2 regions of the Streptomyces sp. cmx-4-9 genome follow, and region 1 is predicted to be linked to the other one. Evidence: predicted binding sites of a transcription regulator. Region 1 holds the regulator's gene; the other holds the start of a gene.
The links. The regulator HspR, encoded in region 1, represses chaperone genes until heat shock. The targets are predictions, from matches to a motif close to TTGAGNNNNNNNNNCTCAA.
Positions count from the first base shown of each region.

Region 2: the regulator HspR is predicted to act here: its motif matches at 1,784-1,802, upstream of lon (endopeptidase La).

Region 1 is NZ_JAEBEE010000003.1:258,221-266,048, forward strand. It holds gene clpB (ATP-dependent chaperone ClpB) at 1-555, opposite strand, end outside; gene ACLJTM_RS12040 (pyridoxamine 5'-phosphate oxidase family protein) at 740-1,153, shown strand; gene ACLJTM_RS12045 ((2Fe-2S)-binding protein) at 1,314-1,595, opposite strand; gene ACLJTM_RS12050 (hypothetical protein) at 1,625-1,933, opposite strand; gene ACLJTM_RS12055 (helix-turn-helix transcriptional regulator) at 2,156-3,190, shown strand; gene ACLJTM_RS12060 (heat shock protein transcriptional repressor HspR) at 3,353-3,817, opposite strand; gene dnaJ (molecular chaperone DnaJ) at 3,819-5,009, opposite strand; gene grpE (nucleotide exchange factor GrpE) at 5,052-5,735, opposite strand; gene dnaK (molecular chaperone DnaK) at 5,735-7,582, opposite strand; gene ACLJTM_RS12080 (sugar transferase) at 7,801-7,828, shown strand, end outside.
Region 2 is NZ_JAEBEE010000001.1:853,136-860,963, forward strand. It holds gene lon (endopeptidase La) at 1-1,761, opposite strand, end outside; gene ACLJTM_RS04015 (monooxygenase) at 2,006-3,220, shown strand; gene ACLJTM_RS04020 (sulfurtransferase) at 3,317-4,276, opposite strand; gene ACLJTM_RS04025 (hypothetical protein) at 4,335-5,726, opposite strand; gene ACLJTM_RS04030 (hypothetical protein) at 5,763-6,341, shown strand; gene ACLJTM_RS04035 (response regulator transcription factor) at 6,481-7,221, shown strand; gene ACLJTM_RS04040 (ATP-binding protein) at 7,218-7,828, shown strand, end outside.

The DNA of each region.
Region 1 (7,828 bases):
GTCCCGGCCGATGACCGGGTCGAGCTTGCCCTCGCGGGCGGCCGCCGTGAAATCGGTGCCGAACTTCTCCAGGGCCTTGTACTGGCCCTCCGGGTCGGGGGTGGTCACCCGCCGTCCTCCTCGTGCGTTCTCGAAGGCCTCCAGCAGCTTGCCCGCCGTCGCGCCCTGTGCGGAAAGGAGCTCGCCGGCCGCGCCGCCCTTGGCGGCGAGGGCGATGAGCAGGTGTTCGGTGGAGAGGTACTCGTCGCCGAGCTTCCCGGCCTCGGCGTCCGCCTCGGCGAGGACGGCGAACAGGTCCCGGGTGGGCTGCGGGGGCGCCACGGTGGAGCCGGTGACGCTGGGCAGGGCGGCGAGCAGCCGCTCCGCTCCGGCGCGGACGGCCGCCTGGTCGGCGCCGGTGGCCGCGAGCAGGTCGATGACGTTCTCGTTCTCCTGGCCGGCGAGCAGGGCCATCAGCAGGTGCGCGGGGGTCAGGTCCGCATGGCCGTCCTTGACGGCCCGGCTGGTGGCCGCGTTCAGCGCGTCCCGGCTCTTGTTGGTCAGCTCGGCATCCACGGGTGACTTCTCCTCTCCGGAGGGGCGACAACACTCTGACAGGGTCAGCGTACGTAAAGTTGAGTCTATTCCACTCAAGGCGGGATGCGGGCCGCTGGGACGCACCCTGGTGGGGCCGGCCTTCCGAGGGCGGGCGGCCGAGGCGGGCGGGCGCGGCGGCCGGTCCGGGCCGTACCCTCGGCGCATGCCCCCCGACGTACTCAACCCGACGCCCGAATATCTCGCCTTCTGGCGGGAGCGGCACGTGTGCACGCTGACCACCCCCCGCCCGGACGGCACCCCCCACGTGGTGCCGGTCGGCGTGACGTACGACCCGGAGGCCGGACTGGCCCGGGTGATCAGCAACAAGCACAGCAAGAAGGTCCGCAACGTCCTGGCGGCGCAGGCCGCGCAGCCCGAGGGGGCCCGGGTGGCGGTCTGCCAGATGCAGGGCCGCCGCTGGGCCACGCTGGAGGGGCGCGCGGTGGTCCGTACGGACGAGGCCTCGGTCGCCGACGCGGTGGCGCGCTACGCGGAGCGGTACGGGCGCACGCCCTCGCCCAACCCGGACCGGGTGGTCCTGGAGATCACCCTGGACCGGGCGATGGGCCGCGCCTGAAGGCCGCCGCCGTCACCCCGGGCCGAAAAGTTCAGCATTCATCTTGTCCGGTTCGACTACTGGACGCGGACATCACAACGGCGCCATCGTGGTCAGGTCCACGATGGCGCCGTTGTGTGGGGGAAGTACCTGAGCGATCTGCAACGACGGGGGAATCGCTTCAGGCACTGCGGGGGGTGGCGGTGGTGATATCGGGTTCGAAGAGCTGGTGGTCGCGCTGATCCAGATTGACGAAGACCATTCCGTAGCGCACCTCGCAGCGGACGGGCTGCGGCGCGCCCCGCGGGCGGCGCAGGCACCGGTAGGCACGGACGTCTTCGTCCTCCTCGCGCACGACGACGATCGGCTGGCCGAACAGGGTGACCATGAGCGAGTCGCCCGAGTGGGGGATGGCCGTGGCGAGATCGATGAACTGCCAACCGGAGCGGTAGGCGGAGGCCATTTCGCGGCGGAAGCCGCGGTCGTCGGGGGTCACGCGGACACCGTCGCGGGCGCCTCGGTCCAGCCGGTGTCGTCGGAATCGGCGCCGAGTGGGGCGCTGGTCCAGCCCGTGTCGTCGGACAGGCCGCCCAGGGGCGCGCTGGTCCAACCGGTGTCTGAGGAATCGGTGCCGAGTGGGGCGCTGGTCCAACCGGTGTCTGAGGAATCGGCGCCGAGTGGGGCGCTGGTCCAGCCCGTGTCGTCGGACAGGCCGCCCAGGGGCGCGCTGGTCCAACCGGTGTCTGCGTACTTGGTGGGTCCGATGGTCCAGCCGGTGTCGTCGGCGGCACTTCCCGTCACTCCGGTGCCCTGATCGCCCCTAGCGCTCCCCGCGTCACTTTCGACGGCGCTGACTGCCCAAAAAACCGCAACGGCGGAGAAAACTATGGCAAGCACCGAGCGAAGCATTCTCTTGTACATGGTCGGCTTCGTCCTCACTTGATGGAATCCTCTCCCCCGCGTGTCAGACGATGGCTCATTCAGGCACGTCAATGCCACAGGGACGATGCATCATGTTCTTGCATGTTCAGGACCCTGGGGGGTGGAGATTTGACGCGAAACGACACAAAACCGACACATCCCCACCCCGTCACGTCCATGTGCGACGAGGGAACGCGGCTGTACGCGGCAGCGCTGAGCACCGGCCGGATCGCCCGGGGCGAGATCCAGAACGCCCCCTGCCTGCTTGAATTCGCCCTTCTACAGCCCGACCCGGATGACGCGAACCAACTGCGCCCGGTTCCCCCATCCGTCGCATTGGCCCAACGGCTCCATCCGATTGAACGCGAGATCCAGGACCGCAGACGCAGCGCTGTAGATCTCACCGATACTTTCGAGCCGTTCCTGGCCATCAGTGCGCAGAACCCGGCCAACACCCACGCCATCACCGTGCTCGAAGGCTTCGAGCGGATCAACGCCGCCCTCAACCTCGCCACGGCCGAATGCCACACCGAAGTCCTCACCGTCCAGCCCGGCGGCGCCCGGCCCTCGGTCGCCCTCACCCAGGCCCTGGAGCGGGACGAGCCGTTGATCGACCGCGGGGTCAGCATACGGACCCTCTACCAGCACACCGCCCGGCACAGCCAGGGCACGCTCGCCTACGTGGACCGGATCTCCACGGGCAAGGTGGAGATCCGCACCCTTGAGGAACTGATCGAACGCCTCATCATCTTCGACCGCACCGTGGCCTTCATCCCGGCCAGCGACGACCGCCGGGTGGCCCTGGAGCTGCGCCACCCCGGGCTCGTCGACTACCTGATCAAAGTATTCGAGCAGCTGTGGCACCGCGCCGTCCCCCTCCAGGAGGAGGTGACGTACCGCAGCACCCCCGGCGGGATCTCCGGCGTACAGCGGAGCATCGCGCAGCTGCTGATCGAGGGGCACGTGGACGAGGCCATCGCCCGCCGCCTCGGCATGAACGTACGCACCTGCCGGGCCCACATCGCCAAGCTCGCCACCACCCTCGGCAGCGGGAGCCGCGCCCAGCTCGGCTACCTCATCGCCCAGTCCGGCATCCTCGGCCGGCCCGCGGACCCCGCCCCGGAACGCCACCTCTGAGCGCCCCGCGCCCTGCCCCCGCTCCGGGAGCCCGCCCCGCCCCGCCCCGGCGCCCGGCGGGCCGCCCGGACACCGCGAAGGCCCCGCCCGTGCCGGGCGGGGCCTTCGCGGGACACGCGGAGCGCGGGCGGACGCCCGCAGAGGTCGGCCGGGCCGTCCCGGTCAGTCCAGCGGCCGCTTGGGACGCCACACGACCAGGGCACTTCCCGACTGCGGCGCCTGGTACGGGACCAGGTCCCGCCGGTACGAGGCGTGCACCTGGGCCTCGCGGGCCCGGAGCGTGGCCGCCGCACCGTCCACCGCCGCCGAGAGCTCGGCCACGCGCTGCTGGAGCGCGGCGACCTGGTTCTCCAGTTCGATGATCCGCTTGATTCCCGCCAGGTTGATGCCCTCGTCCTGGGACAGCGCCTGCACCGTGCGGAGCAGCTCGATGTCCCGGGCCGAGTAGCGCCGGCCGCGGCCGGCCGTGCGGTCCGGGGAGACCAGGCCGAGGCGGTCGTACTGGCGGAGGGTCTGCGGATGCAGGCCCGAGAGCTGGGCGGCCACCGAGATCACGTAGACCGGGGTCTCGTCGGTGAGCTGGTAGGCCCCGTTGCCGAAACGGGGCTGGTTGCGGCGGCCGTCCATCTCATGCTCCCTTCGCGGACTCGAACAGCGCGGAGCGTGGGTCGTGGGACTCCGTCGCCTCGCGGTACATCTCCAGTGCCTCACGGGCCTTGTCCGACAGCTCCGCGGGGACGGCCACCTCCACCGTCACCAGCAGGTCGCCGCGGGTTCCGTCCTTGCGGACCGCGCCCTTGCCCCGGGCCCGCATCGTCCGCCCGCCGGGCGTGCCCGGGGGCAGCTTCAGCGTGACCGACGGCCCGTTGAGGGTGGGCACCTTGATCTCGGCGCCGAGCGCCGCCTCGGTGAAGGTCACCGGGACGGTCACCGTGAGGTTGTCGTCCTTGCGGCCGAACACGGGGTGCGGGTCCACGTGCACGACCACGTAGAGGTCGCCGGCCGGGCCGCCGCGCTCGCCCGGAGCGCCCTTGCCGCGCAGCCGGATCCGCTGGCCGTTGGAGACGCCCGCCGGGATCCGGACCTGCATCGTGCGCGAACTGCGCGCCCGGCCACTGCCCTTGCAGACCTCGCAGGGGGTCTCGGCGATCAGGCCGCGGCCCTTGCAGTCGGCGCAGGGGTCGGTCAGCGAGAAGCCGCCGCCGCTGCCCCGCGAGACCTGGCCGGTGCCGACGCAGGTCGGGCACACCCGGGGGGTGCCGTTCTTGTCGCCGGTGCCCGAGCAGGCCTTGCAGGGGGCCTGCGAGGACATCCGCAGCGGGACCGTGGCCCCGTCCACCGCCTCCGTGAAGGAGAGGGTGACCTCCGACTCGATGTCCTGGCCGCGGCGCGGCTGGGTCCGGGTGCCCGGACCGGCGCCGGCGCCGCCGCGGTTGAACAGGCCGCCGAACACGTCGCCCAGGCCGCCGCCGAAGCCGCCGGCCGCACCGCCGGCGCCCGGCTGGGTGCCGCCGAACAGGTCGCCGAGGTCGAAGTTGAAGGACCCGCCGCCCCCGCCCGGACCGGGGCGGAAACCCCCGTTGCCGAACAGGGCGCGGGCCTCGTCGTACTCCTTGCGCCGCTTCGGGTCGCCGACGACGTCGTTCGCCTCGGAGATCTCCTTGAAGCGCTCCTCGGCGGAGGCGTCGCCCTTGTTGGCGTCCGGGTGGAACTCGCGGGCGAGTTTGCGGTACGCCTTCTTGATCTCGGCCTCGGTGGCGTCCTTCGGGACACCGAGGACCTTGTAGTAGTCCTTCTCGACGAAGTCCTTCGTGCTCATCCCCGGTGTCCCTCCTCCCGTGCCGCTGCTACATGTGGTGCGTCAGCCCTCGTCGGGGGCATCCGCGTCCTTGTCCGACGGCGCATCGCCTTCCGCGACCGCTGAGTCGGAGGACTTGGGGGCCGCGCCCGGCTGGGGCTCGGCCACCGCGACCCGCGCGGGGCGGATCGTACGCTCGCCGATCCGGTACCCCGGCTGCAGGATCGCCACGCAGGTCGTCTCGGTGACGTCCGGCGCGTACGAGTGCATCAGGGCCTCGTGGATCGTCGGGTCGAAGGGCTCGCCCTCCTTGCCGAACTGCTGCAGGCCCATCTTGGCGGCGACCGTCTCCAGGGATTCGGCCACCGACTTGAATCCGCCCACCAGCTCGCCATGCTCCCGCGCCCGGCCGATGTCGTCCAGGGTCGGCAGCAGTTCGCTCAGCAGGGACGCGACGGCGATCTCCTTGACGGTGACCCGGTCGCGCTCCACCCGGCGGCGGTAGTTCTGGTACTCCGCCTGCAGCCGCTGGAGGTCCGCAGTGCGCTCGTTAAGCGCGGTGCGCACCTGGTCCAGCTGCGCCAGCAGCACGGTCTCGCGGCCGGCGGTCCGGCCTTCCTCGGAGTCCCCGGCCGGGGCCGCCTCCCCCTCCTCGGAGGGTTCGGCGGCCTTCGGCTCGGCGTCGTCAGGCGTGGCGCCGGTGGGGACTTCAGGCTTCTCGTCGAAACCCGGGGTCTCCTCCGACATCAGGCAGCGCCACCCTTCGGCTTCTCGTCGTCGACGATCTCGGCGTCGACCACGTCGTCCGCGGCGTCGGCCGCGCCGGCCTGGCCCGCGTCACCGGCACCGGCCTGGGCGGCCTGCGCGTCGGCGTAGATCGCCTGGCCCAGCTTCTGGCTGACCGCGGCGAGCTTCTCGGTCGCGGTGCGGATCTCGGCGGTGTCCTCGCCCTTGAGCTTCTCCTGAAGCTCGGCGATGGCCGCCTCGACCTCGGTGCGGACCTCGGCCGGGACCTTGTCCTCGTTGTCCTTGACGAACTTCTCCGTCTGGTAGACGAGCTGCTCGCCCTGGTTGCGGGACTCGGCGGCCTCGCGGCGGCGGTGGTCCTCGTCCGCGTACTGCTCCGCCTCCTGGCGCATGCGGTCGACCTCGTCCTTGCCGAGCGAAGAGCCGCCGGTGACGGTCATCTTCTGCTCCTTGCCCGTGCCGAGGTCCTTCGCGGTCACGTGCATGATGCCGTTGGCGTCGATGTCGAAGGAGACCTCGATCTGCGGGACGCCGCGCGGGGCCGGGGGCAGGCCGGTCAGCTCGAACATCCCGAGCTTCTTGTTGTACGCCGCGATCTCGCGCTCGCCCTGGTAGACCTGGATCTGCACGGACGGCTGATTGTCCTCGGCCGTCGTGAAGATCTCCGACCGCTTGGTCGGGATGGTCGTGTTGCGCTCGATGAGCTTGGTCATGATGCCGCCCTTGGTCTCGATGCCGAGGGACAGCGGGGTCACGTCGAGGAGCAGGACGTCCTTGACCTCGCCCTTGAGGACGCCGGCCTGGAGGGTCGCGCCGATGGCGACGACCTCGTCCGGGTTGACGCCCTTGTTGGCGTCCTGGCCGCCGGTCAGCTCCTTGACGAGCTCGGCGACGGCGGGCATGCGGGTCGAGCCGCCGACCAGGACCACGTGGTCGATCTCGGACAGCTGGATGCGCGCGTCCTTGATGACGTTGTGGAACGGGGCCTTGCAGCGCTCCAGCAGGTCCGCGGTCAGCTGCTGGAACTGGGCGCGGGTGAGCTTCTCGTCCAGGTGCAGCGGGCCCTCGGCGGAAGCCGTGATGTAGGGCAGGTTGATCGTGGTCTCCGTGGAGGAGGACAGCTCGATCTTCGCCTTCTCGGCGGCCTCGCGCAGACGCTGGAGCGCCATCTTGTCCTTGGACAGGTCGACGCCGTGGCCGTTCTGGAACTGCTTCACCAGGTAGTCGACGACGCGCTGGTCCCAGTCGTCGCCGCCGAGGTGGTTGTCACCGTTGGTGGCCTTGACCTCGACGACGCCCTCGCCGATCTCCAGCAGCGACACGTCGAAGGTGCCGCCGCCGAGGTCGAAGACGAGAATGGTCTGGTCGTCCTTGTCGAGACCGTAGGCCAGGGCGGCGGCCGTCGGCTCGTTCACGATGCGCAGGACGTTGAGGCCCGCGATCTCGCCGGCCTCCTTCGTCGCCTGGCGCTCGGAGTCGTTGAAGTAGGCCGGGACGGTGATGACCGCGTCCGTGACCTTCTCACCCAGGTAGGCCTCGGCGTCACGCTTCAGCTTCTGCAGGATGAAGGCGCTCATCTGCTGCGGGTTGAAGTCCTTGCCGTCCAGGTTGATCTTCCAGTCGGTGCCCATGTGGCGCTTCACCGAGCGGATGGTCCGGTCCACGTTCGTGACCGCCTGGCGCTTGGCCACCTCGCCGACGAGGACCTCGCCGTTCTTGGCGAAGGCGACGACGGACGGCGTGGTCCTGGCGCCTTCGGCGTTGGTGATGACGGTGGGCTCTCCGCCTTCCAGAACGCTGACGACGGAGTTCGTGGTGCCCAGGTCGATGCCGACCGCACGTGCCATTTCGATTCCTCCAGCTGACTTGAGTGGAACAGACTCAAGGATGCAACACCTCTGCCCGGACGTCAACAGAGGTGAGCCGAGGGGACTCAACCTTTAGGCGGCCCTTACGCGCAACCCGGCGCGCCGACCAGGCGCGCGCCGCACCCGAACGGGTGCGTGCCGCCCCCCTCGGCGCGCGCCACCCCGGGGCCGCCCGGCTCATGCGGCACCGTGCGGGGATGCCCCTGCTCCCCACCCTGCCGCTGC
Region 2 (7,828 bases), on a different contig from region 1:
GATGAGCGCCCGCAGGTCGCCGGCGCTGATCCGGAAGGGCAGCTCCCGCTCGCCGAGCTCGTGCTGGGAGGCCACCTTGCGCAGCAGTCGGGCGAGGGAGCGCTCCAGGGTGCGTACGCCCGCTTCGCGGGTGTACTCGCCGGCCAGCCTGCGCAGGGCGTCCTCCTCCAGGGCGACCTCGTCGGCGCCGAGTCCGGCGCGTTCCAGTTGGCGCGGCAGCAGGTGGTCGCGTGCGATGACGACCTTCTCGTCCTCGGTGTAGCCGTCCAGGCGGACGATTTCCATCCGGTCGGCGAGCGCTTCGGGGATGGCTTCCAGGACGTTGGCGGTGGCCAGGAAGACCACGTCGCTGAGGTCCAGTTCCACTTCCAGGTAGTGGTCGCGGAAGGTGTGGTTCTGGGCCGGGTCGAGGACTTCGAGGAGGGCGGCCGCGGGGTCGCCGCGGAAGTCGGAGCCGACCTTGTCGATCTCGTCGAGGAGGACGACCGGGTTCATCGATCCGGCTTCCTTGATGGCGCGGACGATCCGGCCGGGCAGGGCGCCGACGTACGTCCGGCGGTGTCCGCGGATCTCGGCCTCGTCGCGTACGCCGCCGAGGGCGACGCGGACGAAGGTGCGGCCCATGGCGTGGGCGACGGACTCGCCCAGGGAGGTCTTGCCGACGCCGGGGGGCCCGACGAGGGCGAGCACCGCTCCCCCGCGGCGGCCGCCGATGACGCCCATGCCGCGCTCGGAGCGCCGCTTGCGGACGGCGAGGTACTCGGTGATGCGGTCCTTGACGTCGCTGAGGCCCGCGTGTTCGGCGTCGAGGACGGCGCGGGCGCCCTGGATGTCGTACCGGTCCTCGGTGCGTTCGTTCCAGGGGAGTTCGAGGACGGTGTCGAGCCAGGTGCGGATCCAGGAGCCCTCGGGCGACTGGTCGCTGGCGCGCTCCAGCTTCTCGACTTCCTTGAGTGCGGCCTCCCGGACCTTTTCGGGGAGGTCGGCGGCCTCGACGCGGGCGCGGTAGTCGTCGGACTCCTCGCCCTCCTTCTCCCCGTTGAGTTCGCGCAGTTCCTTGCGGACCGCTTCCAGCTGGCGGCGGAGCAGGAACTCGCGCTGCTGCTTGTCGACGCCGTCCTGGACGTCCTTGGCGATGGACTCGGCCACGTCCTGTTCGGCGAGGTGGTGGCGGAGCCAGGTGATGGCGAGGCCGAGGCGGGTCACGGCGTCGCCGGTCTCCAGGAGTTCCACCTTCTGTTGGAGCGTCAGGAAGGGGGAGTAGCCGGAGTTGTCGGCGAGGGCGGAGACGTCCTCGATCTGCTGGACGCGGTCCACGACCTGCCAGGCCCCGCGCTTCTTGAGCCAGCTGGTGGCGAGGGCCTTGTACTCCTTGACCTGTTCGGTGACCGCGCCGGGCAGCGGGTCGGGGACGTTCTCGTCCACGGTCTCGCCCTCGACCCAGAGTGCTGCGCCGGGGCCGGTGGTCCCGGCGCCGATGCGGATGCGGCCGCGGCCGCGGATGAGGGCGCCGGGGTCCCCGTCGGAGAGCCGGCCGACCTGTTCGACGGTCCCGAGCACACCGGTGCCGGTGTACTTCCCGTCGACGCGCGGCACGAGCAGTACCCGGGGCTTGCCGGTCCCGGCCGCCGCCTGGGCGGCCTCGACGGCCCCCCGTACCTCGGCGTCGGACAGGTCCAGGGGCACGACCATTCCGGGCAGCACGACCTCGTCGTCGAGCGGCAGCACGGGCAGGGTGAGCGATACGGACGTCGAAGCCATGATCTTCCCTCCGGCAGTGAAGTTGAGCTATGCCGACTCAATGCAGCTGAGTCCCCCAATGTTCCCCGACAGTCGTTCGCCCGGGGCGAACAGGTGTCTCGGAGCCCGCCGTCGGAGGCCGACCGCGGCTGCGGTTCCGGTCGGACGAGGCCGGATTCGGCCGTTCGGGGGGGCACGGGCGGCCGGGGCCGCCGCAGGCTCGCTAGCGTGGCCGGTTCGGGCAGCACGGGCGGCTGGAGGCGGTATGCGGGGCGGATCGGTCGCGGTGGTCGGCGGGAGCATCGCGGGGTGCGCCTTCGCGGCCGCCGCCGCGCGCGCCGGAGCGGAACGGGTCGTCGTACTGGAACGGACGCGCGGGCAGCTCGCCGACCGGGGCCTCGGGCTGTGTGTCCACGACGACCGGGCCGCCGAGCTCGTTGCGGCGGGGGCGCTGCCCGCAGGGATCCCGGCGCACCGGCTGACGCGCCGCCGGTGGGTGGTGCGCGATCCGGCCGCGGCGGGCGGCCGGGTGATCTGGGAGCAGCCCTTCCCCTTCCACTCGTACCACTGGGGGCTGTTGTGGCGGGGGCTGCGCGCGGCGGTCCCGGGGACGGTGGACCACCGGCCGGGTGTGGCCGTGGCCGGTGTGGGCGACGGCCCCGACGGGGCCGAGGTGCGGTGCGCGGACGGCTCCGCCGAGCGGTTCGACCTGGTGGTGGGCGCCGACGGGTACCGCTCCGTGGTGCGCGCGGCGCTGTGCCCGCAGGCGCGGGCGCACTACGCCGGGTACGTGTGCTGGCGCGGGAACCTGGACGCGGCCCTGCTGGACGGGGTCCGCCCCGGCGAGGACCCGCACCCCGACGCCGTGACCACCGTCTGCTTCCCGGGCGGGAGCTGTGTGGTCTACCGGATCCCGGGCCCGGACGGGCCCCGGGTGAACTGGGTGCTTTACGCCGCGCCCCCGGCGGCGGGCGGGCTGCGCCTGGACGACCCCACGAGCTTCCCGCCGGGCGCACTGCCCCCCGGGCTGCGGGCGCACCTGGGGGTGCTGCTGGAGCGGGAGTTCCCGCCGTACTGGGGGCACGTGCTGGCGCTCACGGATCCGGCCGACACCTTCGTGCAGCCCATCTACGACCTGGAGCCCCCGCGCGTCGCCGCCGGGCGGCTCCTGCTGGCCGGCGACGCGGCCGCCGTGGTGCGCCCGCACAACACCAGCGGCGCCGCCAAGGCCCTGCAGGACGCCGCGGCCTTCGCGGCGGCCTGGCGCCGGGCGGACTCCTGGGAGCGGCTGGTGGCGGACTACCAGGACGTGCGGGGTGCGGCCGGGCGGGACCTGGTCGCCCTGGCCCGCCGGTTGGGCCGGGCCCAGGTGGAGCGGACGCCCGGGTGGGCGCGGATGAGCCGGGAGGAGGTCGCGGCCTGGTGGCAGGGGCAGTTGGCGGGGGCCGCCGGTATCGGCGGCCGGGCCCTGGCCCCGTAGCCGGACCGGCCGGTCCGCGTCCCGGTCGGCGGTCCGGGGCCCGGTCAGGGCCCGGTCGGCCGGTCCGGGCGGCCCGCCCGGGGCCCGGGCGGGCGGTCAGGTCCCCGGGCGGGCGGCGGCGGGGCCGGTCGGGCCCGTGCCGGGGCCGGCGTCGGCCGGATCGGAAGGGCCGGTCCCGTCTCCGGTGGCCACCGGTCGCGCCGAGGGCAGGCCCCATTCGCTCCAGGAGCCGTCGTACACGGTGAGGTCCCGGTAGCCGGCCAGGTGGGCGCCGAGAGCGAGCACGCAGGCCGTGACCCCGGATCCGCAGCTGAACCAGAGCCGCTGCCGCTCCCCCGCCGCCTGCGCGAAGGCCGCACGGAGTTCGGGTACGGCCCGCATCAGGCCGTCGGGGCCCTGGAGCTCCCCGAAGGGCAGGTTGACGGCGCCCGGCATGTGGCCGCCGCGCAGTCCGGGACGGGGCTCGGGCGCCGTGCCGGCGAAGCGCTCCCGGGTACGGGCGTCCAGGACGGCGGCGGCCGGGTCGGCGAGGGCGGCGGCGACGCCGGTGCCGTCGCCGAACAGGCCGGGGCGGGGGTGGGCGGTGAAGGAGCCGCGGGGGCCCGTGTAGGCGGGGGCGGCGGCCTCGACGGGACGGTCCGCGGCCGTCCAGGCGGGCAGCCCGCCGTCGAGGACGGCGGCCCGGTCGAAGCCCATGGCGCGCAGCATCCACCAGGCGCGGGCGCTGGAGTAGAGGCCTGCCGCGTCGTAGACGACGAGGGTGTCGGTGTCGCGGACGCCGAGGTCCCGCAGGGCTTCGGTGAACGCGGCGGCGCCGGGCATGGTGTGCGGGGCGGGGGCGCCGTGGTCGGACAGGGGGCCGTCGAGGTCGAAGGGGCGGGCGCCGGGGATGCGGCGGTCCGTGCCGCGGTGGGCGCCGACGGAGGCGTCGAGGAGGACCAGTCCGGGCGTGCCCAGCCGCGGCGCGAGCCAGTCCGCCCCGACGAGGGGGCCCGGCAGTGGGAGTGGTCCGGGACGGCCGGCAACGGCCCGGTGGGCAGGGGTCGGTGGGGTCATGCGGCGCCTCCGGTGGGTGCGGCCGGGTCGGCGGCCGGCGGTGCGGGTCGCCCCATCTTCACCCGGGGGCGCCGCAGGTTCCCGGGCGGGCGTACACCGCGATGCGGGCGCCGCGCACCGCGGTGACCGAGCAGAGCTCGAACCCCGTGGCCAGGGCGCGGCGTTTGGCCTCCTCGGCGGGGTACGGGTCCAGGGGCTGCCCGGCCGGGTCCTGGAGGGCGAGTACCCGGGGTGCGGCGGCGAGGGCGGCGCGGATGTCCTGCGGGGCACGTTCCGTGCCCTGGAGGGTGTGCGAGGCCGCCGGGGAGCGGTCCAGGGCCACGTCGCGCAGGCCCTCGTAGACGTCGGGTGAGGACAGCAGCCACTCGCGGCGCCGTGCGGGCATGAAGAGCACGGCGTCGCCCGGCCGGGCCCGTTCGCGGACCGCGGCGCTCACCGCGAGCACGTCGTCCTTGCGGCTGTCCGGGGTGCGCAGCCACGCGGACCACAGGCCGACGGGGACCAGGAGGGCGGCGGCGAGCAGCCGGGGCCACCGGTTGCGGGCGCCGGCCAGTCGGGTGCCGGTGAGCAGGGCGAGTCCGGTCAGCGCATAGAGCACGTACCGGTCGACGTACCAGGGGTGCACCAGGGAGAGCGCCATCAGCAGTCCGGGCGGCAGCAGGGCCAGCGGCAGTGCGACGCGTACGAGGTCCCGGGGGGCCCCGCGGGCGAGGAGCAGGGAGGCGGCCGCGAGGACCGCGTACGCCGTCCAGTCCTGCCAGCCCGGCCGGCCGAGCCAGCCGAGCTGCTGCTGGGCCTGGCGGGAGCTCACCAGGGCGAGCGGCAGCAGCAGGGCCGCGACGGCGGCGGCGCTCCACCGCCAGCCCCGCTCGCGGCGGGCGGCGAAGGCATGGGCGAGCAGGGCCAGTACGGCGAACTCGTGCAGCCAGCAGCCGAGGAGCAGCACCGCCGTGTACGCCGTCCAGTGCCGGTGCAGCATCAGGTGGGTGGACCAGGCGACGGCGGCGGCGACGAGGGCGTAGGAGCGGCCCTCCTGGGCGTACATCTGGACGGGCGGCAGGGCGGCGTAGACGAGTCCGGCGCACAGGGCGGCGCGTTCCCCGGCGAGGTGCCGGGCGACGGCGGCCACGCCGGCGGCGGCGAGTGCGGTGGCGGCGACGGAGGGCAGCCGCAGGGTCCACAGGCCGCCGTCCCAGACGAGGTAGGCGCCGTGCATGAGCAGGTAGTAGAGGCCGTGGACGGCGTCGACCTGGCCGAGGAGGTCCCAGAGGCCGCCGAGCGGGCGGTGGGCGGCCTGCCAGGTGACGGATTCGTCGCGCCACATGCTGCCGCCGCGGGGCAGGCCCCACAGGCCGAGGGCGGCGGCGAGCAGCGGCGGCAGGACGCGCCAGGGGGCGATGCGGCGGATGGCGGGCTCCGGGTGCTGTTCGGCGGGGCGCGGGCACTCCATACTCGGGGTTCGGTCCTTGTACCCGCGGAGGTGGGTGTGCGCACGTTCCGGGCAGTGGCGGCGGCAGTGCTGTGTGCGGTGGTCCTGGCGGGCTGCGGACCGTCCGGGGACGGCGGCGGGGACGGTGCGCCCGCGTCGTCCGCGGGCGGGGCCGGGGGCGCCGGGGGTCCGGTCGGGGCGTCGCCGTCGGCTTCCGCGGCGTCCTCGCCGGCCGCTCCTGCGCCCTCGGCCCCGTCGGGCTCGGCCGGCCCGTCCGCGCCGGGGGTCCCGCCGGCCGCCGGGACCCTGGTCCGGGTCTCCCGCAGCGGGGGCTTCGCGGGCCAGCTGCGCACCATGGTCGTGCAGGGTGACGGCGCGTGGACGGTGCTGGACCGGCAGGCCGCGCAGCTGGGCGCCGGGAGGCTGTCGGCGCCGGAGCTCGGCCGGTTGCGGGAGGCCTTGCGGGAGGCGGACTTCGCGGCGCTGCCGCGGATGTCGACGGGCGGTCCGAAGGTCTACGACGGGTTCTTCTTCACGTTCGTGCACGGCGGTGTCGAGGTGGCCGGGGAGCAGGAGTCCCTGCCTTCCGTTCTGGTCACAGTTCTGGAGGCTTTGCCTCCGTTTTCCGCGGGCTAGCACCCGGCGGCACCGGCCGCCCCGCGCGTCTCGGGGGCCCGGTCGGACCGGGCCCTGTCCGAACCCCGCATAGCCGCAGGCCGGTGGCTCCTCTACGCTGCACCCCATCACGCGGGATCATCACGGGGCGGGACCGGACATGGAACAGACACACACGACCCACAACAGCGCTGCGGCGACCCCCGGCGCCCAGCGGCGTGTGCTCGTCGTCGAGGACGACCGCACCATCGCCGAGGCCATCGCGGCCCGGCTGCGCGCCGAGGGCTTCCAGGTGCAGACGGCCCCGGACGGGCCGGCCGCCGTGGCAGCGGCCGAGAGCTGGCTGCCGGAGCTGCTGGTCCTGGACATCATGCTGCCGGGCTTCGACGGCCTGGAGGTCTGCCGGCGGGTCCAGGCGCAGCGGCCGGTGCCGGTGCTGATGCTCACCGCCCGGGACGACGAGACCGACCTGCTGGTCGGTCTCGGGGTCGGGGCGGACGACTACATGACGAAGCCGTTCTCCATGCGGGAGCTGGCCGCACGGGTGCACGTCCTGCTGCGGCGGGTCGAGCGGGCCACGCTGGCCGCGCACGCCCCGCGGGGGGCCACCCTGCGCCTGGGCGACCTGGAGATCGACCACGCCCAGCGCCGGGTGCGGGTGCAGTCCGAGGACGTGCACCTGACCCCGACCGAGTTCGACCTGCTGGTGTGCCTGGCCGGGACCCCCCGGGCGGTGCTGTCGCGGGAGCAGCTGCTGGCGGAGGTCTGGGACTGGGCCGACGCGTCCGGGACCCGTACGGTCGACAGCCACATCAAGGCCCTGCGGCGCAAGATCGGCGCGGAGCGCATCCGTACGGTCCACGGCGTCGGGTACGCCCTGGAGACCCCGGCCCAGGCATGAGCGGCCGGCCCGGGCAGCGGCCCGCGGGGCTGCGCCCTTTCTCGCCGTTCTCGATCAAGACCAAGCTGGGGATGCTGGTCGTGGTCTCGGTGTTCATCACGACGGGGCTGCTGCTGGTGGCCCTGCGCACCGACACCGAGCTGCGGTTCATCACGGTCTTCTCGGTGATCGCCTCCATGCTGATCACCCAGTTCGTGGCGCACGGCCTGACGGCGCCGCTGGACGACATGACGACGGTGGCCCGGGCCATCTCCCGCGGGGACTACACCCGCCGGGTGCGCGGCGCGGGCCGCCGGGACGAGCTGGGCGACCTGGCCTCGACGATCAACCTGATGGCGGACGACCTGGAGGCGGTGGACCGGCACCGCAAGGAGCTGGTCGCCAATGTCTCGCACGAGCTGCGGACGCCGATCGCGGCGCTGCGGGCGGTGCTGGAGAACGTGGTGGACGGGGTCTCGGCGGCCGATCCGGAGACCATGCGGACGATGCTGAAGCAGACCGAGCGCCTTGGCGGCCTGGTGGAGACCCTGCTGGACCTGTCCCGGGTGGACAACGGGGTGGTGCCGCTGCGGGCCCGGCGGTTCGAGGTGTGGCCGTACCTGTCGGG